DNA from 3 places in the Achromobacter sp. MUI-25009338 genome. Region 3 is predicted to be linked to each of the others. Evidence: predicted binding sites of a transcription regulator. Region 3 holds the regulator's gene; each other region holds the start of a gene.
What was found. Region 3 encodes HrcA, which represses chaperone genes, less so after heat shock. Its sites were predicted from a motif close to TTAGCACTCNNNNNNNNNGAGTGCTAA; they were not measured.
Positions count from the first base shown of each region.

Region 1: the regulator HrcA is predicted to act here: its motif matches at 3,251-3,277, upstream of rpoH (RNA polymerase sigma factor RpoH).
Region 2: the regulator HrcA is predicted to act here: its motif matches at 926-952, upstream of groES (co-chaperone GroES).

Region 1 covers NZ_CM170627.1:190,203-195,425, reverse strand. The annotation lists gene AC1IQ6_RS00915 (cation:proton antiporter) at 1-1,014, opposite strand, end outside; gene AC1IQ6_RS00910 (phosphodiesterase) at 1,249-2,043, shown strand; gene rpoH (RNA polymerase sigma factor RpoH) at 2,320-3,204, opposite strand; gene AC1IQ6_RS00900 (hypothetical protein) at 3,416-4,105, opposite strand; gene fghA (S-formylglutathione hydrolase) at 4,169-5,035, opposite strand.
Region 2 covers NZ_CM170627.1:959,732-964,954, forward strand. The annotation lists gene groL (chaperonin GroEL) at 1-543, opposite strand, end outside; gene groES (co-chaperone GroES) at 581-868, opposite strand; gene AC1IQ6_RS04400 (hypothetical protein) at 1,119-1,427, opposite strand; gene dsbG (thiol:disulfide interchange protein DsbG) at 1,461-2,234, opposite strand; gene AC1IQ6_RS04410 (prolipoprotein diacylglyceryl transferase family protein) at 2,236-3,060, opposite strand; gene dsbD (protein-disulfide reductase DsbD) at 3,057-4,865, opposite strand; gene AC1IQ6_RS04420 (response regulator) at 5,020-5,223, shown strand, end outside.
Region 3 covers NZ_CM170627.1:4,798,664-4,803,886, forward strand. The annotation lists gene grpE (nucleotide exchange factor GrpE) at 1-252, opposite strand, end outside; gene AC1IQ6_RS22670 (hypothetical protein) at 352-588, opposite strand; gene hemH (ferrochelatase) at 578-1,693, opposite strand; gene hrcA (heat-inducible transcriptional repressor HrcA) at 1,739-2,743, opposite strand; gene AC1IQ6_RS22685 (NAD kinase) at 2,884-3,783, shown strand; gene recN (DNA repair protein RecN) at 3,797-5,223, shown strand, end outside.

The DNA of each region.
Region 1 (5,223 bases), 1.2 Mb from region 3:
CAGGCCGAACACCACGATGGCGCGCGCCGCCAGCGTGGTCACGAACAGCACCACCACCAGCAGCAGTTCCTGCCAGTCGGCCGCCGCCATCAGCTTCGGGATCAGCATGGCCGCGAACAGGAAGATCAGCGAATTGGCCCAGAACCCGAACTGTCCCCAGGCGCTGGACAGGTATTCGAACGTGGTGGGCGACATGCGGGTGCGGCCGGTGGAGCCGACCACCAGGCCGGCGATCACCGTGGCGACCACGCCCGAGACGTTCAGGTAGTGCTCGGAAATGAAGAAGGACAGATAGGCTAGCGTCAGCGTCAGCGTGATTTCGGCGGTGGGAAAGCCGCGCAGCCACGCGAACAGGAAGCAGGCCAGCCGCCCCATCGCGTAGCCGGCCAGGCCGCCGCCCAGGAAGTGCACGATGAAGTCGTTGAAAATGCCGCTCACGGTCAGTTCGCCGTGGCCGCCCAGCACCGCCAGCAGCACCGAGTACAAGGCGATGGAGGCCGCGTCGTTGAACAGGCTTTCGCCCTCGACCAGCGTGGTCAGGCGCTTGGGCGCGCCCACCTCGCGGAAAATGCCCACCACCGCCACCGGGTCGGTCGTGGCCACGATGGCGCCCAGCAGCAGGCAGACCACCAGGCCGTAGGACGACACGGCGTCCAGCGCCACCCCGACGGCCACGGTGCACACCACCACGGCCACGATGGCCATCATCAGGATGGGGCCGATGTCGTCCATCAGGCGCCGCACGTTCATCGACAGCGCGGTCTCGAACAGCAGCACCGGCAGGAACACCATCAGGAAGGTTTCCGACGAGATCTCGAAGCGTTCCAGCGAATCCAGAAAATCGCCGATCCAGCGCGGCGCCCAGCCGTGCAGGTGCACGATGATGCCCAGCAGACAGCCGACGATGGCCAGCAGCACCGAGTACGGCAGCTTGAGGCGGCCGGCCAAAGGCGGCATGAAGCAGACCAGCGTGAGCAAACCGGCCAGGCCGAATACGAGAAAACCGACATCCATGGATAGCGCCGCGTCTGAGGCTAGGGAGAAATTTCACAAGAATAGCGGCTTTTTTCCCCAAGTCCGGGCGGCGAACTGTAGAGAATCGTAGAGAATGCACGTTTGGTTACCCCAATACGCAAGCGCGATACGCGTGGCGACGCGTTTTTTGGGTAATGTGGAATCGCTTCAACTTTTCAGGAGCGGCACTTGGCCCGCATCCATGCCCTGACCCGGCGCGACGACGCGCCCGCCATGCTGGTCCAGCTCACCGACAGCCACCTGTTCGGCGAGCCCGGCACCGTGATGCTGGGCGTCGACACCGACGCCAGCCTGCGCGCCGTGCTGCGCCAGATCGAGGCCGACGGCCGCCATCCCGACCTGCTGCTGGCCACCGGTGACCTGTCCCAGGACGGCGCGGCGGCGGCCTACCGCCGCTTTGCCTCCATCCTGTCCGAGGCGCCGGCGCTGGACCGCGCCACCATCCGCTGCCTGCCGGGCAACCATGACCTGCCTGCCGTGATGCGCGAGGAACTGGCGCAGTGGTCCGAGCCGGTCACCGACGTGGGCGCCTGGCGCGTCGTGACGCTGGACACCACGGTGCCCGGCTCCGACGCGGGCCACCTGCCCGCCAGCCAGCTGGATCTGCTGGAGGCCGCCCTGGCCGAAGCGCCCGGGCGCCACACGCTGGTCGCGATGCACCACAACCCCATGCAGATCGACAGCCACTGGCACGACACGATGATGATCGACAACCCGCAGGCGCTGTTCAAGCTGCTGGCCCGCTGGCCGCAGGCCCGCGTGCTGCTGTGGGGACACGTGCACCACGACTTCGACCGCCGCCGCCATAACCTGCGCATGCTGGCCACGCCGTCCACGTGCTTCCAGTTCAGCATCCGCGACGGGCAGCACGTGGTGGACAACATGGCGCCGGGGTATCGCTGGATCAAGCTGTACCAGGACGGATCGCTGGCGACCGGCGTGCGGCGGGTGCAGGACGCGTTGTGGCGTCCGGCGCTGGCGGCGTCGGACAAGGTGCAGGCGGCCTAGGCATAAAAAACGGGGCACCAATCATAGATTATTGGTGCCCCGCAAACATCCGTCTCATAGGGGAGGGGAAAGAGGAGAAGCCGAGACGGACGACTAGACAGCCAACCGGAGTTCGCGGTCTACATGAAGTTAGTCGGCGCGGCCCGCATTAAGTTTCTGGCGCGGCGCAAAAATTCCGGGTGAATTTGTATCAATTCATGTAACGGCCGCCAGGCGCGCCGCCAAAGACAAAGGCCGCTCGAAAGCGGCCTTTTGCATGGGCGTGCGGCAGGCGTGTCAGGCCTGGAGATTGCCGCGCATTTTCTTGAGGGCGGCGGCCTCGATCTGGCGGATGCGCTCGGCTGAGACGCCGAATTCCTGGGCCAGTTCGTGCAGCGTGGCGCCGCCGTCGTCCTGCAGCCAGCGCGCCTCGACGATGCGGCGCGAACGCGGGTCCAGCGCTTCCAGCGCGTCGCTCAGCCCGCTGCCCTGCAGCCGGTCGCGCGCGGCGCGCTCCAGGACCCGCGTGGGTTCCTGGCGGCCGTCGTCGGACAGATAGGCGATGGGCGCGTAGCTCTCATCGTCGTCGTCCTGGTTTTCCAGCGACATGTCGCGCCCGGACAGGCGCACTTCCATTTCGCTCACGTCTTCGCGGCGCACGTTCAGCTCGCGCGCGATGTGATCGACCTGCTCGGGGTCCAGCGTCTGGCCGTCGGGCCGCATGCTGCGCAGGTTGAAGAACAGCTTGCGCTGGGCCTTGGTGGTGGCCACCTTGACCAGGCGCCAGTTGCGGATGATGTATTCGTGGATTTCCGCCTTGATCCAGTGCACGGCGAACGACACCAGGCGCACGCCGCGCTCGGGGTCGAAACGTTTGACGGCCTTCATCAGGCCGACGTTGCCTTCCTGGATCAGGTCGGCGTGGGGCAGGCCGTAGCCCAGGTACTGGCGGGCCACGGACACCACCAGGCGCAGGTGCGACAGGATCAACTCGCGCGCCGCGCCCAGGTCTTCCTGGTCGCGCAGGCGGCGTCCCAGCTCGGTTTCTCGTTCAGCCGACAGCACCGGCAGGCGATTCACCGCGGAAATGTATGCGTCGATCGTGCCGAGCGCGCCCGGATTGCCGATGGCCAACGCCAGGGCGTTGCCGGAAGTGGCCAACGAGGTACTGGGTTGTTTCATAACGGGAGTCTCCGGAAGGCTTAAGGATGACGACATGAATTCGATGTTAGCACTCTAGTAAAGGGAGTGCTAATTCGACTATTGCGGCGCATCAAAGTTCCACCACACATGATTCGCCCCCAATTTTTTTGGCCCGAGAAGTTCGAGCCAGCGCAAGAATGGCCGCGCCGCCGCCGGGCCGCCCCAAGGCGGCGCAGCGTGGGTGTTCACACTACCAGCCCAGGCGCTTGAGGCCGTCGACCGTAGCCTGGCCGTCGGGGCGGATGAACAGCGCCCCGCGCGGGTCCAGGAAGACCTGGTAGCGGGCGCCGTCGAACAGGGGCATGTAGGCGCCGCTGCCGAATTGGACATCGACGAAGGGGAACCAGTTCGGGAAGTTTTTCTTCAGCGAACCGAGGTCGGGCGCGGGCCAGTCGTCCAGCGGATGCACCGAACGGGTGGCCGAGGCCTCGCGGGCCGCGTCGCTGTAGCGGCCGGACAGCCGCTCCAGGCGGTACAGCGGCGGCACGCCCGCCATCAGCGCCGGCACCTTCCAGCGCACCACCCGCGCGTCGATCTGCCACTGGTCGCCGTACAGCACGTACTGGCGGCTGCCGATGGCCGGCGCGCTGGCGTCCACCTGGAACTGGCCCTCGGCCAGCTGGCGGATCTCCACGCGGGCCACCGGCTCGTCGGTGGTCAGGCGGAAGAACTGCACCAGCGACAGGGCCAGCAGGCCGGACACGCAGCCCAGCAGCACCAGCATCAGCCCGAACAGGCGGCGCACCGGCCGGAGCTGGAACATTTTGCGGCCGCGCTCGTCGCGTGGGCCGCCCTTGCCCAGCAGCATGACGATGCCCGGCAGCAGGACGACGATGGCGCCCAGCAGTATCCAGACGAAAGGAGCGATTCCGTTGATCAAATCAGCCGTTCCCGATTAGGTAAGAACCGCCGCGGGCGGTGGCCGGCCAGTATAGAAGCGGCCTCAGGCCGCGGGTTTTCCAAGCCGCTCGACGTGAAACCGGATGTGATCCTCGATAAACGTCGAGATGAAGTAATAGCCGTGGTCGTAGCTCTCGTGGCGACGCAGGGTCAACGGCTGGCCGGCGGCGGCGCAGGCCTGCTCGAATACCTCGGGATACAACTGTTCCGCCAGAAACTGGTCCGATTCTCCCTGGTCGATCAGAATGCCCCCGGGAAACGGCTGGCGGGCCTGGCGCATCAGCGCCGACGCGTCGTAGGCGGCCCAGTCCTGGACGTCGGCGCCCAGGTAGGCGCCGAAGGCCTTCTTGCCCCACGGGCACAGGCTGGGCGCGGCGATGGGCGCGAAGGCCGACACCGAGCGGAATTTGGCGGGGTTGCGCAGCGCCAGCACCAGCGCGCCGTGGCCGCCCATGGAATGGCCGAAGATCCCGGTGCGCGATGCGTCGCCCGGCAGCGCGCCGCCGGTGACGATGGCATGCAGTTCTTCGGTCACGTAGCTGTACATGCGGTAGTGCGTGCGCCAGGCCGGCGTGGTGGCGTCCACGTAAAAGCCCGCGCCGGTGCCCAGGTCCCAGTTTTCGTCCTCGCCCGGCACGTTGGCCCCGCGCGGGCTGGTGTCCGGGGCCACCAGCATGACGCCCAGCTCCGCCGCCAGGCGCTGGGCGCCGGCCTTGATCATGAAAGTCTCTTCGGTGCAGGTCAGCCCGGCCAGGTAGAACAGGACGGGTACCGGGCCTTGCTCGGCCTGGGGCGGCAGATAGACCGAGAACCGCATGGGCAGGCCGATCTGCGCGGATTCGTGGCGGTAATAGCGCTGCCAGCCGCCGAAACAGCGGTGCTGCGAGATGAGTTCGAGGGCCACGGCCATAGATCTGCTCCAGTCGTAGGGGATGAAAAAACGCCCGCGGGTTAGGGTATATCCACGGTACGACGTTCCGTCGCCGAATGTTAACCTGCACGTATTCGGGTACGGACGACGAAAAAAATGACGGATCCTTGCCCATATCGCGATCACGGGACTTGACCGCCGCCTACCGTGGCACTATTTATATACCG
Region 2 (5,223 bases), 2.0 Mb from region 3:
CTTGCCGTCTTCGACGGTGATGACGCCTTCCTTGCCGACCTTGTCCATCGCGTCAGCGATGATCTGGCCGATGGAGGTGTCGCTGTTGGCCGAGATCGAGCCGACCTGGGCGATTTCCTTGCTGGTCGTGACCGGCTTGGATTGCTTCTTCAGCTCGGCGACGGCGGCGGCGACGGCCTTGTCGATGCCGCGCTTCAGGTCGATCGGGTTGAAACCGGCGGCAACGTACTTCAGGCCTTCCTGAACGATGGCCTGGGCCAGCACGGTGGCGGTGGTGGTGCCGTCACCGGCGTTGTCGGAGGTCTTCGAGGCGACGTCCTTGACCAGCTGGGCGCCGATGTTCTCGAACTTGTCCTTCAGTTCGATTTCCTTGGCCACGGACACGCCGTCCTTGGTCACCGTCGGGGCGCCGAACGAGCGCTCCAGCACGACGTTGCGACCCTTGGGGCCGAGGGTGGTTTTAACAGCGTTGGCGAGAACATTCACGCCGCGGACGATGCGCACGCGGGCGTCGTCACCGAACAATACTTGCTTGGCAGCCATTTCTTAGCTTCCTTCGAAAATTCGTTTGAGGCAGGGTTTACTGGACCACGGCGAGGATTTCGTCCTCGCGGATGACGAGCAGCTCTTCGCCGTCAACCTTCACGGACTGGCCGGCGTACTTGCCGAACAGAACCTTGTCGCCAGCCTTCAGGTCGACGGGCAGGATCTTGCCGTCTTCGGTCTTCTTGCCGGGGCCGACGGCCACGACTTCACCTTGGTCAGGCTTTTCGGCGGCGCTGTCGGGGATGACGATGCCCGAGGCAGTCTTGCGCTCGTTTTCGAGGCGTTTGACGATCACGCGATCGCCCAGGGGACGCAAGGCCATGTGGAACTCCTGTTACAAAAAGAAGAAGAGAATGTTCAGTTGAGCCCGGGAATGTTGTTAGCACTCACCGGTGTCGAGTGCTAATTATAGGGATGATGTCCGGGGCTTCAAGGGGGGCGGGGGCGGTTGTTACATTTTGGGCGAAGGGGGCGGGCGCCGCAGCCCGTTCAATTCGAGACTGTTCCAAGCCGGTCAAATGCAGCGTAAGCGAAAGCTGTGGCCGGATGTCTCCTCCGGGCCGTAGGCGTATTCAAGCGCGTATGTACACCCATCCCGCCGCTTGCATTCTTGCGATCTCAAGAACAGCCGGGCCACCCAGGACTTGCAGTGGTTCCCTGTTGCCCCTGCCCAGTCGTTCCAGACTGACGGGGCAGATCCACGTCGAGGCATCCAGGCGCTCATGCGCCACGTCCAACGCGGCTTCGACAGCCTGCGCATTGGCGATGATGCGCACTTCGGCGGCAGGCATGCCATTTCTCAAGTTCAGTGCGTTGTTTCGTGCCCGTTGAAGGGCAGCCGGCGAGGGGGCGTGCAGGATGACTTTCAGTTCCGGTTCCATATGGGTCTCGCTATTGGTCTAGTTGTCAGCAGGTCAACGAGGCCCCAGTACTTCGTTCAACTGATCGCCCTGGGGCATGCCCCTGAACTTTTTCACGGTGCCGTCTTCCTCGCGTACGACGATTCCCGGCGTTCCCCGGAAGCCCGTCGACACCATCAGCATCTGGTTGCGCGCCAGCACTTCCAGTACGTCATCAGGAACTTCGGAGGCGGGCTCGATGCCGCCCTGGTCGAAGCGCTGCTCATTCTTCTGCAGGGCGGCCGAGGGGTCCGGAGCCCGCAGTATCGCTGCCGCCTTGGCGGGGCTGTCGTCGCGGATGACCCCCACGAGTATGTGCCGGAGCTGCACTTTGCCGGCCTCAACCCAGGGGCGCGACGCCTCCCAGAACTGGTGGCAATAGGGGCAGTTGGCGTCCGAAAACGTGTAGACGATGCGCGGCGCTTCGGAGCGGCCGTCCAGCACCCAGGAGGATTCGCTCAGCTGCGACCAGACTTTCTTTCCCATTGGCTTGGCCACCAGGTCTTGGAGCGTGGCTGCGTCAATGGGGCGGCCCTCCACGTCCACTCGCGTGCCGACGATCGCCGTGCCATCCGGGGTGACATAAATGGCGACGGGGCGTTCCTGGATGGCGCCGGCGAAACCGCGCAGTCCGTCCGCCACGTTGAATTCCTGAATAACGGTAAGTCCCTGGGTTTCCAAGGCCTTGAGCACGGGCGGCCGGGCCGGTTCCCCGGCATGGACCGGCGCGGCCAGCAGTGCGGCACAGGCCGCGGCGACGAGCGGACGCGCCAAAGGCTTGGTGCGCATATCAGTCCTCCTTTCTGTTGATGAAGTCATGGCGGGATAGCTTGTCTCTGAGCGTCGCGGATGTCAGTTCGCCGACGTGCGAGTCCACCATCCTTCCCTCGGGGTCGAAGAACAAAGTGGTGGGAAGGCCGCGGGCGCTCATGGTTCGCGTGATTGTCGAGAACGGGTCCAAGAGGACGTGGTCCAGCGTCAGGCCGTTATGTTCGATGAACGCTTTCACCTGTTGCTGGGACTCGCCCTGGTTGACGGCGACGAAGGCAATGTCGGGGTAGGTCTTTTGCGCCATCTCGAAAACGGGCATTTCGCGCCTGCACGGAGGACACCAGCTGGCCCACAGGTTGAGAACGACAGGCCGGCCCGTATACGCCTTCAGAGAAATGGGTTCGTTTGCCATCGTCATCAGCGAGGAATCGGGCAGGGGCGGGGCGTGGCGATACATCGAATCCACCGCGCCCATCGCAGCCAGCCAGATGGCTATCCCGGCCAGCATGCCGCCAAATGCCGGCTTGCGCAGCGCGGGCGCCGAACGGGTTTTCAACCACAGGGCAATCGCCGCGGCGAACAAGCCAACCCACCAGGTGAATCCGCCGTCCCCGATGGCCAGAACCGCCTTGGGCGTCGTTGCGTAGTCCTCCCAGTTTCGGACGATGTATCCGAATCGCGCCGCGAGCAGCCCCCAGAAAAACGCATCCAGCAGCGCCCAGCCTGCCGATCCGGACGGGCGCTGCGCAAGCCTGCGCGCCAGGGCGCTTGCTACCCCCAGGGAAACGATCGCGCCAATGGCGATCGCCACCAGGTGAATCGAAAACGGTCCCAGGCCGATCATGGCGCGCCCGCCCGGTCCAAGTGGGCCAGGAACCGATCCGCGTCGATCTCGCCGATCATGCGCAGTTCCCGACGCTCGTTGCCGTCGGGCCCTATGAGAATGAGCGTGGGCGGCCCCAGCACTTTCCAATGCTTGAGCAATGCCTGGTCGGTTGCGTCGTTATGCGTGACGTCTGGGCGTACGACCTGCATGCGCCCGAGCCTGGCCGCCACGGTCGGGTCGCCGAAGACGTTGCGCTCGATCACGTGGCAACTGATGCACCAGTCGGCATAGAAGTCGATCAGGGTCCATTTGCCTTGCTCGCCGGCCTGGGCCAACAGCCTGTCCACATCGGCGACCGACTTGGCGGCAACGTATGCTGGCCTGGAATTTCCGGCGGCGGAATTCTCCGGCAGGCCGCGTAAATGATTCAGCGGCTGAAGGGTTGAGGTTCCGCCGGACGCGCCGCCGACCAGCATGAGAATCGACCACAGGCCGGATACCGCCGCCGTTGTCCGGAGGGTCCACAGCAGGCGGTGCCGGGCCGCCACGGCGTTCGCCCACGCCAATAGACCGAGGGTGACGGACAGCCCCCAAATTGCCCAGATCACGAGACCGATGGTGGCCGGCACGAAGCGGTCCAGCATCAGCGCGGCCATTCCCAGCATGACATAGCCGAATGCCACTTTGACGCGGTCCATCCATGCTCCGGGCTTGGGGAGCGCGCGGGCGCCGAACACCGTGATCGCCAACAGGGGCAGGCCCATGCCCATTCCCAGGGCAAACAAGGCGATTCCCCCCTGCAGCGCGCTGCCTGTCTGTCCGATGTACAGCAGCGCCCCGGCCAATGGCGCCGTCATGCAAGGCCCGACGAGCAGCGCCGACAGGAATCCCAGGGCTGCGGCCCCGGGCAGGCTGCCGCCGCTGCTTTTTCTGCCTGCGGACTCGACGCGGCTGACCAGCGCTGAAGGCAGGCGCAGTTCGAACATGCCGAACAAGGAGCTGGCGAGAACGAGGAACAGAACGGCAAATGCCCCAAGCAGCAAGGGGGATTGCAGCGTGGCCTGCACATTGGCGCCGGCGAGCCCGGCCGCCACGCCGACGACGGCGTACGTTGCGGCCATCGCCAGGACATACGACACGGACAGGGCGAAGGCGCGCCTCGACTTCGCCTGGCTGCCTACGACGATAGAGGAAACGATCGGGATCATGGGGAGCGTGCAGGGCGTGAACGCCAGTAGCAGGCCAAATCCAAAAAACAGCACGGGTCCCCAAATCGGTCCGAGGTCCGCCAGGCGCTGGGCGGCGCTCTGGTCCTGCGCGGCGGAAGTGCCTGCCGCTGCCGGCGATCCGCTTTTTTCCGTGGCATCGGCGCTGGCGGCCGGCAAGCTCAGCGCCACCGTTTGGGGAGGGTAGCAAATGCCCGCCTCGGCACAACCTTGCCAGTGCAGCGTGGCCTGCGCGCCGGCGCCTTGCCAGCGCAGGCGCAGGGCGTCTCCGGTGTAGACCTCTGTTTCGCCGAAAAATTCGTCGTGCTTGGTGACGCCTTCAGGTAGGGTGACGGCGGCTTCGCTGCCATCGCCGCCGACGATCTTCAGCGACTGCCGATAGACGTAGTAGCCTTTCGCGATGTGGCCTTGAACCGACAGGAAGTCCCCTTCCCGATAAACCGGCTCGACCTTGAAGACCTCGTCCGGCTCCAGGAATTCCACGTCTTCCGACGATGAAAGCCAGCCGCTGTCCGCCCGTGCGCCACCGATGGCGAACCAGCACACCAGGAAAACTGCAATGAGCCGCCCAAACCGAATCAAATCCCGCTCCTTCAACCGCTATTCCGCCATGTTGCAACATCCCGATTAAGCGAGACTAAAGGGCGCGCGAGGCGGCTGGCGGGTTGCAGCCATGCGCCATGTGTGTCGGGAAACTCGCCTAACATATTCCCTGTTGTTTACAGGAATCGAGACTGCTGTGCGGGTACTTTTGGTCGAGGACGATGATCTGATCGGTAAAGGAATTGTGGCCGGCCTCAGGCCGCACGGCATTACCGCGCATCACGTATGCACGGCCGCCGAAGCGGAGGCCGCGCAGGCCGAGGCCGCCTACCATGCCCTGATACTGGACCTGGGCCTTCCCGATCGCGACGGCATGGAGTTGCTGTCTATTGCCAGGGCCGTGGATCCAAAC
Region 3 (5,223 bases):
TTCGGCGAACGACTCGATGCCGAACTTGCGCGCCTTGGACACGTCTTCCTGGGCGCGGCGGCGCATGTTCTCGACTTCGGCGTGCGCGCGCAGCACCTGGTCGCGCTGTTCATTGACGGTAGCCTGGGCGGCGTCCAGCTGGGCGCGCAACTCGTTCAGCTCGGCCTGCGCGGCGTCCTGTCCGGCGGGAGCCGCATCGGCGTTCTGGCCGATCTCGGGCGCCTGGTCCGCAGGCTCGTGGGGTGCCGTCATGGGGAATCCTCCAAAAAGAATGGCTTTCGCAGACATGAATGGGGGCCAATACCCCTATTTCAAGCCCGGGAAAACGAAATATTCCCCGACGCCTCCCCGCTATTTCTTGGGAGGCTGCGCCGGCGCGGCCGGATCGCTGGCCGGGAAACTCTCCTTGAGCGCGCGGTCCATGCGCTCTTCTTCATCGTCGGGCTCGGGGTTGACCGCAATGGGATCGCTGGCCGGAAAGGTCTCCGCAAGCGCCTCGTCGAGTTCGTGCTCGACCTGATCCTCGTCTACGGGAGTGCTAACCGTCCCCTTTTTTACCGTCTTGCCAGTCTTGGGATCATGGTGCATGCGCCTTCTCCTTCAAGTCGGTGGACTGCGTGAGCCATCCCTGCAAGTGCCGTTCCACCAGGCCGGCCAGCCCCGCGATCCAGGCCGGATCGTCGTTGAGCGCGGAAATGTAGCGGAAGCGCTTGCCGCCCGCCGCCATGAAGGCGTCGCGGCATTCCAGGCTGATCTCTTCCAGGGTTTCCAGACAGTCTGCCACAAAACCCGGGCACACCACATCGACCTCCGTCGTACCCGAGGCGGCCAGCGCCTTGAGGGTCGGTTCCGTATAGGGTTCGAGCCAGCGGGCCGAGCCGAAACGGCTCTGGAAAGTCACCTCGATCTGGGCGCGCGGCAGCGACAATCGCTGGCACAGCAGGCGCGCGGTTTCCATGCAGTCGCGGTAGTAAGGGTCGCCCAGCTCGATCGAATAGCGCGGCAGGCCGTGAAAGCTCATGACCAGCTTCTGGGGCTTGCCGTGCTCCTGCCAATAGCGTTCGATATGGCCGGCCAGCGCGTCCAGGTAGGCCGGCTCTTCGTGGAAGCGCTTGATGAAGCGCAGCTCCGGCTGGTCGCGCAGCCGGCCGGCATGCCGGGTTACCGCGTCCACCGCCGTGGCCGTGGTGCTGGCCGCGTATTGCGGATAGAGCGGAACGGTCAGGATGCGCTCGCAGCCCTGGGCGCGCAGGCGCGCGATGGCGTCCGGGATGGAAGGATTGCCGTAGCGCATGCCCAGCTCGACCACGGCGTCGACGCCCGCGGCCCGCAGGGCGGCGCGCACGCCGTCGGCCTGGCGCCGGCTGTACACCATCAGCGGCGAACCTTCCCGCAGCCAGACGCCGGCGTAGCGCGGCTCCAGCTTCTTGGGCCGCATGGTCAGCACCAGCCCGTGCAGTATCGGCTTCCAGAGGTAGCGGGGAATCTCGATCACGCGCGGATCGGACAGGAATTCACCCAGGTACTTGCGGATGTCCTTCCTGCCCGGCGTATCGGGCGTGCCCAGGTTCACCAGCAGCACGCCGACCCGCCCGGCCCCGCGCGGCGGCGGATCTTCGTCGAAGGGGTCGTCCTGCTCGGGCTCGGGCAGATACCGTTCAGGCCACAAGTATTTGAACAGGCGAAGAAACACAAACACTCCCCTTCCTCCGCAAGGAGGATGTCGTTTTGAATGGGCCTACTGGTTGTGGCTGAGGGCGTTGGACAACAGGCGCGCCGTGATGTCCACGATGGGAATGACGCGCTCGTACGCCATGCGGGTCGGGCCGATCACGCCCAGCGTGCCCACCACCTTGCCGTCGACCCCGTAGGGCGCGGTGATGACGGACACTTCCTCCATGGGCACCAGCTGCGAATCGCCGCCGATGTAGATCTGCACGCCCTGCGCGCGGCTGGAGACGTCCAGCAGCTGCAGCAGGTCGGTTTTTTTCTCGAACAGCGAGAACATCTTGCGCAGCCGGTCCATGTCGGAGGCGATGTCGGTCACGTCGAGCAGCTTGCGCTCGCCGGAGATCACCATGGCGTCGCCGTCCTCGGCCGCCTCGGCGCTGGCCTCGACGGCGGCCTGCATCAGGCGCGAAATGTCTTCGCGCAGCTGGGCCAGCTCGGTCGACAGGGTCTGGCGCACCACGTTGAAGGACTTGCCGGCGAAATGCATGTTGAAGAAATTGCCGGCTTCCAGCAATTCCGTCTCGGAGTAATCGCGCTGGACGAACAGGATGCGGTTCTGGACGTCGCCGTCGGGCGTGACGATGATGAGCAGCACGCGCTTGTCGGACAGGCGGATGAATTCGATCTGGCGGAACACCTGCGCACGCTTGGGCGTGAGCACCACCCCGGCGAACTGGGTGAGGTTCGACAGCAGCGCCGCCGCGGCGTTGACGGCGCGGGTGGGTTCGGCCGCCGCCAGCATCTCGCCCATGTTGTGGGGCTCGAGCTGGTAGGACTGCACCGCCAGCAGCGAATCGACGAACATGCGATAGCCCCGCGGCGTGGGCACGCGGCCGGCGGAGGTATGCGGGCTGTGGATCAGGCCCAGTTCTTCGAGGTCCGCCATGACGTTGCGGATCGTGGCCGGAGACAGATCGAATACTTTCGATAGCGTCCGCGAGCCGACTGGCTGCCCATCGGCGATATAGCGTTCGATCAACGCCTTCAGTAGGGCGCGTGCACGGTCATCCATAACAGGTATTTTAGGGAAACTTTTCCGATTGAGGCGATTTTTGTCCCGCAAGCCAATATGCGGCCCCATATAATCGGCTTAATAGCACATTCCGGGCGGATTTCGGCCCGCGCCCGCCCTTTCTGGATACGCAAGCAGCCATGCACTTTCCTACCGTCGCCCTGATCGGCAGATACCAGGACACCGGCCTGGACACACCGCTGAGAGCCCTCGCCCACGCGCTGGCGCAGGCCGGCCGGCATGTGCTCATCGACGCCGACACGGCGCGCAATACCGGGCTGACCGAATACCCCGTGGCCACGCTCGAGGAAATCGGCCAGACCGCCTCGCTGGCCGTCGTCATGGGCGGCGACGGCACCGTGCTGGGCGCGGGCCGCCACCTGGCGCCCTACGGCGTGCCGCTGATCGGCATCAACCACGGCCGCCTGGGCTTCATCACCGACATCGCGCTGCAGGACGCGCACGGCGCGCTGGCGCGCGTGCTCGAAGGCAGCTTCCAGATCGAGGAACGCACGCTGCTGCAAGGCAGCGTGTGGCGCGGCGACCAGCAGATGTATTCCGCCACCGCCCTGAACGACGTGGTTCTGAACCGCGCCGGGCGCGGCGGCATGATCGAGGTCCGGGTCGAACTCGACGGCGCATTCATGTACACGCAGCGCGCCGACGGCCTCATCATCGCCACCCCTACCGGCTCGACCGCCTACGCGCTGTCGGCCAACGGCCCCATCCTGCACCCCGGCATGAACGCCATGGTGCTGGTGCCCGTGGCCCCGCAGACGCTGTCGAACCGCCCCATCGTGATTCCCGACACGGGCGTGCTCAACATGACGCTCACGGCCATGGGCCGCGTGGAGGTCGGCGCCAGCGTGCATTTCGACATGCAGACCTGGTCCGACCTGCAGCCGGGCGACCGCATCGTCGTGCAGCGCGCCCCTTACGTCATCCGCTTCGTGCATCCGGAAGGCTACAGCTTCTTCTCCACGCTGCGCCGCAAGCTGCACTGGAACCTGATGCCCCAGGCCACCGACAACGTAGAGTAGTAAGCGCCCCGACATGCTGCGCACCCTGCACATCCGCGACTTCGTCATCGTCGAACAGACCGAGATCCATTTCGGCCCCGGCTTCACCGTCTTCTCCGGCGAGACCGGCGCAGGCAAGTCCATCCTGGTGGACGCGCTGGCGCTGGCGCTGGGCGAGCGCGGCGACGCCAGCATGCTGCGCGAAGGCGCGGCGCGCGCCGACATCACCGCCGTCTTCGACACGCCCAAGACGCTGCACGCCTGGCTCGAAGAACGCGAGATCGACGCCGACGACGAACTCGCCTTGCGCCGCGTGATCGACGCCCAGGGGCGCAGCCGCGCCTACATCAACGGCACGCCCGCCACCGTCGCGCAGTTGCGCGAACTGGGCGACAGCCTGGTCGACATCCACGGCCAGCACGCGCACCAGAGCCTGATGCGCGCCGACGCGCAGCGCGACCTGCTCGACGCCCACGGCGGCCATGGCGAGCTGCGCCAGGCCGTGTCGCAGGCCTGGAAGCAATGGCGCGCGCTGGCGCGCCAGCTGGAATCCGCCGAAAAAGACGCCGCCAGCCTGGCGACCGAACGCGACCGCCTGCAATGGCAGGTGGACGAACTCGACCAGCTGGCCCTCGGCCCGGACGAATGGGACGCGCTGCAGACCGAGCACACGCGCCTGTCGCACGCGCAATCGCTGCTCGACGGCGCCAGCCAGATTCTCGAAGCCCTGGACGGCGAAGGCGATTCGGCGCACCACCGGGTCACCCAGGCCAACCAGCGCATCCAGCAGATGCTGCGCCACGACCCCGGGCTGCAAGGGGTGTACGACGAACTCGAATCCGCGCGCATCGCGATCAGCGAGGCCGTCTCCGACCTGAACAACTACGTCAGCCGCGTCGATCTCGATCCGCAACGCCTTAGCGCCGTGGAAAGCCGCCTGGGCCTGGTGTTCGAGACCGCCCGCAAGTTCCGCACCGAGCCCGACGCCCTGTGCGAACTGCGCGAAAGCCTGCACGCCCAGCTCGCGGCCCTGCAGGCCGCCGGCGACGTCGAGGCGCTGCGGGCGCAAGCGCAGGCCGCCCAGGCCCAGTACGACGCCGCCGCCGCCAAGCTCACCACGGCCCGCCGCAAGACCGCCCGCGATCTCGGCAAGCTGGTCACCCAGGCCATGCAGACGCTGGCCATGCAGGGCGGCCGGTTCGAGCCCACGCTGGCGCCCGCCGCGCCCTCCGCCCACGGCAACGAGCAGGTCGAATTCCTGGTGGCCGGCCATGCCGGCACCACCCCGCGCGCCCTGGCCAAGGTGGCCTCGGGCGGCGAACTGTCGCGCATCTCGCTGGCGCTGTCGGTCATCGCCAGCCGCGCCGCGCGCGTGCCCACGCTGATCTTCGACGAAGTCGACAGCGGCGTGGGCGGCGCGGTCGCCGAAGTCGTGGGCAAGCTGCTGCGCGAACTCGGCGA